Regions from separate parts of the Myceligenerans cantabricum genome, predicted to be linked through region 1. Evidence: predicted binding sites of a transcription regulator. Region 1 holds the regulator's gene; the other holds the start of a gene.
The links. Region 1 encodes HrcA, which represses chaperone genes, less so after heat shock. Its sites were predicted from a motif close to TTNGCACTCGNNNNNNNCGAGTGCNAA; they were not measured.
Positions count from the first base shown of each region.

Region 2: a site for HrcA is predicted at 1,670-1,696, ahead of groES (co-chaperone GroES). Genes of this name have one in related genera too.

Region 1 covers NZ_BAAHAJ010000001.1:277,832-281,229, reverse strand. The annotation lists gene ACYU96_RS01350 (16S rRNA (uracil(1498)-N(3))-methyltransferase) at 1-406, opposite strand, end outside; gene dnaJ (molecular chaperone DnaJ) at 423-1,544, opposite strand; gene hrcA (heat-inducible transcriptional repressor HrcA) at 1,660-2,676, opposite strand; gene ACYU96_RS01335 (alpha/beta hydrolase) at 2,813-3,398, opposite strand, start outside.
Region 2 covers NZ_BAAHAJ010000004.1:544,807-548,204, reverse strand. The annotation lists gene ACYU96_RS04775 (glutamate--cysteine ligase) at 1-289, opposite strand, end outside; gene ACYU96_RS04770 (class I SAM-dependent methyltransferase) at 286-1,551, opposite strand; gene groES (co-chaperone GroES) at 1,868-2,164, shown strand; gene ACYU96_RS04760 (WhiB family transcriptional regulator) at 2,263-2,550, opposite strand; gene ACYU96_RS04755 (MerR family transcriptional regulator) at 2,742-3,398, shown strand, end outside.

The sequences.
Region 1 (3,398 bases):
CCCACTTGGCCTGCGACTTCGCCGCGCGGCTCCCGCGCCACACCACGATCGACCGCTCCGCCTGCCACGGCACGACGACGTCGACGCCGGTCTCCGTGGCCGCCTCGATCGCCTGCTCGTCCCGGTCCCCCTTGGCGAGCGCCTGGACGAGCGTGACGACGGGCGCGGGCGACCCCTCGGCCACGATGCCGGCGACCCGCAGGTGCACGACGTCGCCGCCGCCGACCGACTCGACGACGCCCTCCAGCCGCAGGCCTGCCCCGTCGACGACGTCGATGCGCTCACCCGGCCCGCGACGCTGCACGACGCCGGCGTGACGCCCCTCCGCGCCGTCGAGCACGAACAGCGACCCGACCTCGTACTCGCCGAGCGTCACACCCTCGGCGAGGAAGACCGGGGCGCTCATCGTGCACTCACCGGGCTCAGCGCCCGGACAGCTTGTCGCGGAGGCGGGAGAAGACGCCCGGGTGCGCGGCGGCGAGCCGCGGGTCGGGGCGCTCCTCGCCGCGCAGCGCCGAGAGCTGCCGCAGCAGGTCGGTCTGCTGGTCGGTGAGGCCGGTCGGAACCTGGACCTCGATGTGCACGTTGAGGTCGCCGCGCCCGCTGGTGTGCAGGTGCCCCACGCCGAGGCTCTTGAGCGTGACGATCTGGCCCGGCTGGGTGCCCGGGCGGATGTGGATCTCCTGCGCGCCGTCGAGCGTGTCCAGCGACAGCGTCGTACCGAGGGCAGCCGCCGTCATCGGGACGGGGAGGGTGCAGTGCAGGTCGTCGCCGCGGCGCACGAACGTCTCGTGCGGCTTCTCGCGGATCTCGACGTACAGGTCGCCCGCCGGGCCGCCGCCCGGACCGGTCTCGCCCTGCGCCGACAGCTTGATCCGCGTCCCCGTGTCCACGCCCGCCGGGACGTTCACCGTCACGGTGCGCCGGGAGCGCACGCGGCCCTCGCCGGAGCAGTCCGGGCAGGGCTCCGGGATGACCGTGCCGAAGCCGCCGCACGCGGAGCACGGCGCGGTCGTCATGACCTGGCCCAGGAACGAGCGGGCGACGCGCTGCACGGAGCCGCGCCCGTGGCAGGCGTCGCACGTACGGGACGAGGTCCCGGGGCGCGCGCCGTCGCCGGAGCAGGTGGTGCACACCACGGCCGTGTCGACCTGGAGCTCGCGCTTCACCCCGAACGTGGCCTCGGCCAGGTCGATGTCGAGCCGCACCAGCGAGTCGTTGCCGCGGCGGGCGCGCGGCACCGGGCCGCTCGGCTGCCCGCCGCCGAAGAACGTCTCGAAGATGTCCTGGAAACCGAAGCCCTGGCCGAAGCCGCCGCCGGCGCCCCCGCCGGGGGAGCTCGGGTCCACGCCCATGTCGTACTGCTGGCGCTTCTCCGGGTTGGAGAGCACCTCGTAGGCGCGCGCGACGTCCTTGAACTCCTCCTCACCCTCTGCCCCGGCGACATCGGGGTGCAGGGTTCGGGCGAGCTTGCGGTACGCCTTCTTGATCTGCTCGGGCGAGGCGTCCCGCGGGACGCCGAGGATCTCGTAGTAGTCGGTCACAGGTCTCTCTTCGCTCGCTCTGGGTCTGAAGGCAACGCAAGTGCGCGACGGCCGTGATGCACCCGGCTTCTCGGGTGCATCTGGTCGTCGGGCGGGCAGTTCGGTGGCCGGGCGCTCACGTGGGCAGCACCCGGGAGAGGTAGCGGGCCACCGCACGGACGGCGGCGATGGTGCCCGGATAGTCCATGCGCGTCGGGCCGATGGAGCTGAGCAGCGCGACCGGGTCGCCGTCGGACCCGTAGCCGGTGCTCACCACGGACGCGCGCGTGAGCCCTGCCAGCCGGTTCTCGTGGCCGATGCTCACGGCGACGTTCTCGTCCGAGGTCATCTCGGTCAGCAGCCCCAGGAGCACCACCTGCTCCTCGAGCGCCTCCAGCAGCGGGCTCAGGCCGTGGTCGAACCCCATGCCCGCGCGGGCCAGGTTCGCCTGGCCGGCCACGACGAGCCGCTCCTCGTGCTCCTCGTCGAGCGCGCTGCTGACGACCTCGCCGATCGCGGCGACGAGCGGCCGGTGCTCCGGGGCGACGGCGTCGGCCACCTCCCCGAAGGCCACGTCCATCTGGGTGAGCCGGCGACCCGCCGCGGCAGCGTTGAGCCGCGCGCGCAGCTCGCCGAGCACGGCCTCGTCGACGTCGTCCGGCACGTCGAGGAAACGCTGCTCGACGCGACCGTTGTCGGTGATGACGACGACGAGCAGCCGGTTCTCCCCGGTGGGCACGAGTTCGAGGTGGCGCAGCCCGGAACGCCGCAGCGACGGGTACTGCACGACGGCGACCTGCCCGGTGAGCTGCGCGATGAGCCGGCCCGAACGCCCGATGACGTCGTCCAGGTCGACCGCCTCGGACAGGAACTTCTCGATGGCCCGCTTCTGCGGCTGGGTCAGCGGCCGGGCCTCGGCGAGCTGGTCCACGAACAGCCGGTAGCCCTTGTCGGTGGGGATGCGGCCCGCCGACGTGTGCGGCTGGGCGATCAGCCCGGCGTCCTCCAGGGCGGCCATGTCGTTGCGTACGGTGGCGGGCGAGACCCCGAGCCGGTGCCGCTCCGTGAGCATGCGGGAGCCCACGGGCTCCTGCGTCTGCACATAGTCCTCCACGATGGCACGCAGCACGTCGAGCCGGCGCACGTCGCTCATGAGTCACCTCCACCCAGCACTCTCGCTCGTCGAGTGCCAATCCTACGCGGGGTGACCGACATCGACGAAGCCCGCCGCGCAGAGCGGACTCCGGAGCGCGCCGCGTCCGCCCGGAGCGCGCCGCCAGGAGCAGGCGTCAGGCCGCACCGGCACGCGCGAGACGCCGCGCCAGCGCGGCCTCCGTGATCTTCGCCGCACGCGCCACGTGCCGCCGCGCGTTGCTGCTCGCACCCGTGGCGTTCGCGAAGGCGTGCACGTGACCGGTGGCCACCTGCACGGAGGTCGGCACGCCGGCCTCGCGCAGCCGCTCGGCGTACGCGAGCCCCTCGTCCCGCAGCACGTCGAAGCCCGCGACCACGACGTGCGCGGGCGCCACCCCGGACAGGTCCTCGGCGACCATCGGCGAGACGCGCGGGTCCTGAGCCTGGCCGGAGTCGGTCAGGTAGCGCTCCAGGTACCAGTCGACGCGCCGGGCGGCGAGGCCGTAGCCGTCGAACGTCGCGGCCGAGGGGTAGCGGGTGGTCGCGTCCGTGGCCGGGTAGAGCATCAGCTGGAAGTCCGGTGCGCCGGTGCGCGCGCCCCGGGGGCCGTCGTCGTGCCGCGTCACGTTCGAGACGACCGCCGCGGCGTTGCCGCCGGCGCTGTCGCCGCCGACGGCGACCGGGAGGTCCACGAGCCCGGGCCGCCACCGGCGCGAGTTGGCGCGCACCCAGCGGAAGGCG
Region 2 (3,398 bases), on a different contig from region 1:
CCGCCGCACCGCGGACCTGGGCCGCCGTGGCGACCCGGTCGAGCAGCTCGCCGAGGTCGGCTCCGGCCGCGCGCACGTCCCCGCACACGCCCGTGGCGATCTCCACGGTGTTCTTCAGGAGCTCGACCTTGATGCGCGGGTCGGAGCCACCGGGCGACAGCTCGTCGACGACCAGGGAGGCGACCTGCGACATCGCGCCGGAGCCGGTGTCGACGAGCCCGACCTCCCACTCGAGGCCGATGCTGGAGCGCCGTGACGTGCCGAACGGCACGGGTTCGGGGCGTGTCATGCCCCGCCCCGAACGGGCTCGACCAGCAGGATCGTCTGCGCGCCGGCGACTCGCGTCAGCACGATCGTCGCCTCCTCGGTCCCCGTCAGGACGAGCTGCTTGCGCAGCTGTTCGGGCACGACGGCCGTGCCGCGCTTCTTGATCGTCAGCCGCCCGACGTTGCGCTCCCGCAGGTACGCCTTGAGGCGCTTGAGCCCGAACGGGAGCGTGTCGAGGACCCGGTATCCGGTGGCGACGGGTGCGGAGCCGTTGGTGCCGAGCGGCGCCGGAGCGTCGGTCGTGATGTAGGCGATCGTGGGGTCGACCAGGCGTCCGTCCAGCTCGGCGGCGGCGTGGGCGACGAGGCCGGCTCGGATCACGGCGCCGTCGGGCTCGTAGAGGTACTCGCCGACGGAGCCGGTGGAGGCTTGCAGGGCCGCGCCGTCCGGATGGTCCGAGGCGCGCAGCACGCGTGTCCGGGTGTGCTCCTTGCCGTCGGCGTCCAGGAACGTCCGGACCACCAGTGCGCTGCGGCCGGGCCCGCCCGGCGCGAGCGGGCCGAACCACAGGCCGGCCTCGACGACGTCGTTGTCGACCGAGACCCACTGCGCCTCGGCGGCCTCGGGGAGCCCTTCGTGCGGGATGCCCGGGCCGACCTTGACCCCCAGGGCGGGGACGGTCGCGCGCAGCGCGAACACGCTGTCGAGCGCGGGCTCGTAGGCGCGGGGGTCGAAGACGCGCCGGGTACCGCCGCCGCGTGCGCGCGTGCGGCGTGCCGGGTCGGCGTAGACGCCGTCGACGTGCTCGGCCCGGAGGTCGAGGGCCAGGCCGTCGGCGTTGCGCGCCTCGGCCTCGGGGAACTGCCGGAGGTTCCAGGCGGCGATCCGCGACGTCACCTCGTCCAGGTCGGTGGCCAGCACGCGCAGCCCGGCCCCGGCGAACGCCATGGCATCGGCGCCGATGCCGCTCGTGAGGTCTGCGACGTGGGTCACACCGGCGTCGGTGAACCGGTCGGCGTGGAGCGTGGCGACGAGCAGGCGGGTCGCCTGCTCGAGGCCGTCGGCGGTGAACAGCATGCGTTCGGCGAGCTCGCCGAACTTGGTCCGTGCCCTGGCGCGCAGGCGGGACTGAGTGAGAGCAGCGGCCGCGAGGTCGGGCGCGACGCCTTGCTCCCGAAGCGTGGTGGCGGTGCGCATGGCGACCCGTTCGTCGTACGGCGGGAGGTCCCCCAGCAGCGCCCGGCCATCGGGACTGAGAAGTTTGCTCAGAATCGCCTCATCCATGGGCAGATCTTTCCATAAAGCCCCTGCTGATAGCGAGACCCTGAAGGAGAAGTGTCCTCAGTTCGACATATCACCACTCGCCTGCCGGGGTGCGACCATCCGGGGCGGCCCCACGGATCTGGCACTCGCCTTGACCGAGTGCTAGCGCCGACCTAGATTTGGGTTGTCACCGCTGCACGGCCCTTGGGCCGGCGCGGCGGTGCCGCGAGATGTTCCGTGCCCGCCGGCACCCGCGACGACGGCGGTCCGCCGAACGCTCGAGCAAACCAGTCAACGTAGCTGATCTTCGATCTGCTCAGGAAAGAGGAGGTCCGACGTGTCGGTCCCCATCAAGCCGCTCGAGGACCGGATCGTTGTCAAGGCCCTCGAGGCCGAGACCACGACCGCTTCCGGCCTGGTCATCCCGGACACTGCCAAGGAGAAGCCCCAGGAGGGCGAGGTCCTGGCCGTGGGTCCGGGCCGCGTGAACGACAGCGGTAACCGTGTGCCGGTGGATGTCGCCGTGGGTGACAAGGTCCTGTACTCGAAGTACGGCGGCACCGAGGTGAAGTACGCGGGCGAGGACTTCCTGGTCCTCTCCTCGCGCGACATCCTCGCCGTGGTCGCAGGCTGAGGAAGCCTCGACCCAGGAGGTCACGACGACGGGGTGTCCTGCCGTCGTGACCTGCTGCTGCGAAGGGCCCCGCACCGATCGGTGCGGGGCCCTTCGTGTCAGGCGGTCGCGGACTTGCCGGCGAGGATGGCGGACCGCTCGTCCTCACTGAGGGCCCCCCACACCCCGTACGGCTCTCGCACTCGGAGCGACTGTTCGCGACACTGCATCATGACCGGACAGGACCGGCAGATGGCCTTGGCTGCTTCGGCTCGACGGCGACGCGTGGACCCGCGTTCCCCCTCGGGGTGGAAGAACAGCGTGTCGTCCGCGTCGCGGCATGCCCCCTGGTACTGCCACTCCCACAGCTCCATCACCGGGCCGGGCAGTCTCGAGATCTCCGTCATGCCGAACAACCTACAAGTTGTGCAGAAGTTGTTCAAGGGGCATTTTTGCGCCAGCGCTACTGATTCAGGTTGTGACGAACCGCGCCACCTCTGGCGAGGTTTGGTGGATATCGCCCTGAAACATGCGGAGATAAGCGGCACACCGGGCGGATCGGTGGCGAACCTTTGCATGTCTCGGCAGAATCGGTTCCATGACATCGACGCGGCCTGCCCAGAGTCAGGGCGGGTCCCGCCCGTCGAGTCCCGGCCTCGCCGTCGCGGCGGTGGCCAAGCGCCTGGGGGTCGCGCCCGCGACCCTGCGTACCTGGGACCGTCGATACGGGCTGGGCCCGTCGGGCCGCACCGCGGGCTCCCATCGGCGCTACACCCCCGATGACGTGGCAAGACTCCTCGTCATGCGGCGACTCACGCTGGAGGGGCACGCGCCGGGCGACGCCGCCCGGGCCGCGATCGAGGCGAGCGCCGAGGAGCTCGCCACGGTGCAGTCGGACGAGCCGGAGGAGTTCTCACCGAGGGACCGGGACTCGTCGTCGTCCCCCGCCGGCCGGGCCGCGGCCGGTGAGCGTGACGATGCCGATCCGCAGGCCGGGTCGGAGCTCAGGTCGGGTGTCGCTGCCGCGGAGAGCTCGAACCGGCCCGCGTCGTCGGCGTCCGGCGCGGTCGGGGGCGCGCCGTCCGAGCCGGAGGGTTCGCGTCGCGGCCACCTGCGCGCGCTGCCCGGGGGCGGCGGGGCGCAGCAAGAGCCCGGACGGCCGCGCCAGGTGAACAGCGCTGCCTGGTCAGGACGGGTGTCCGCGCTGGTGGACGCCGCGATCAAGTACAGCCGCACCGCGTGCGACGCGTTGCTG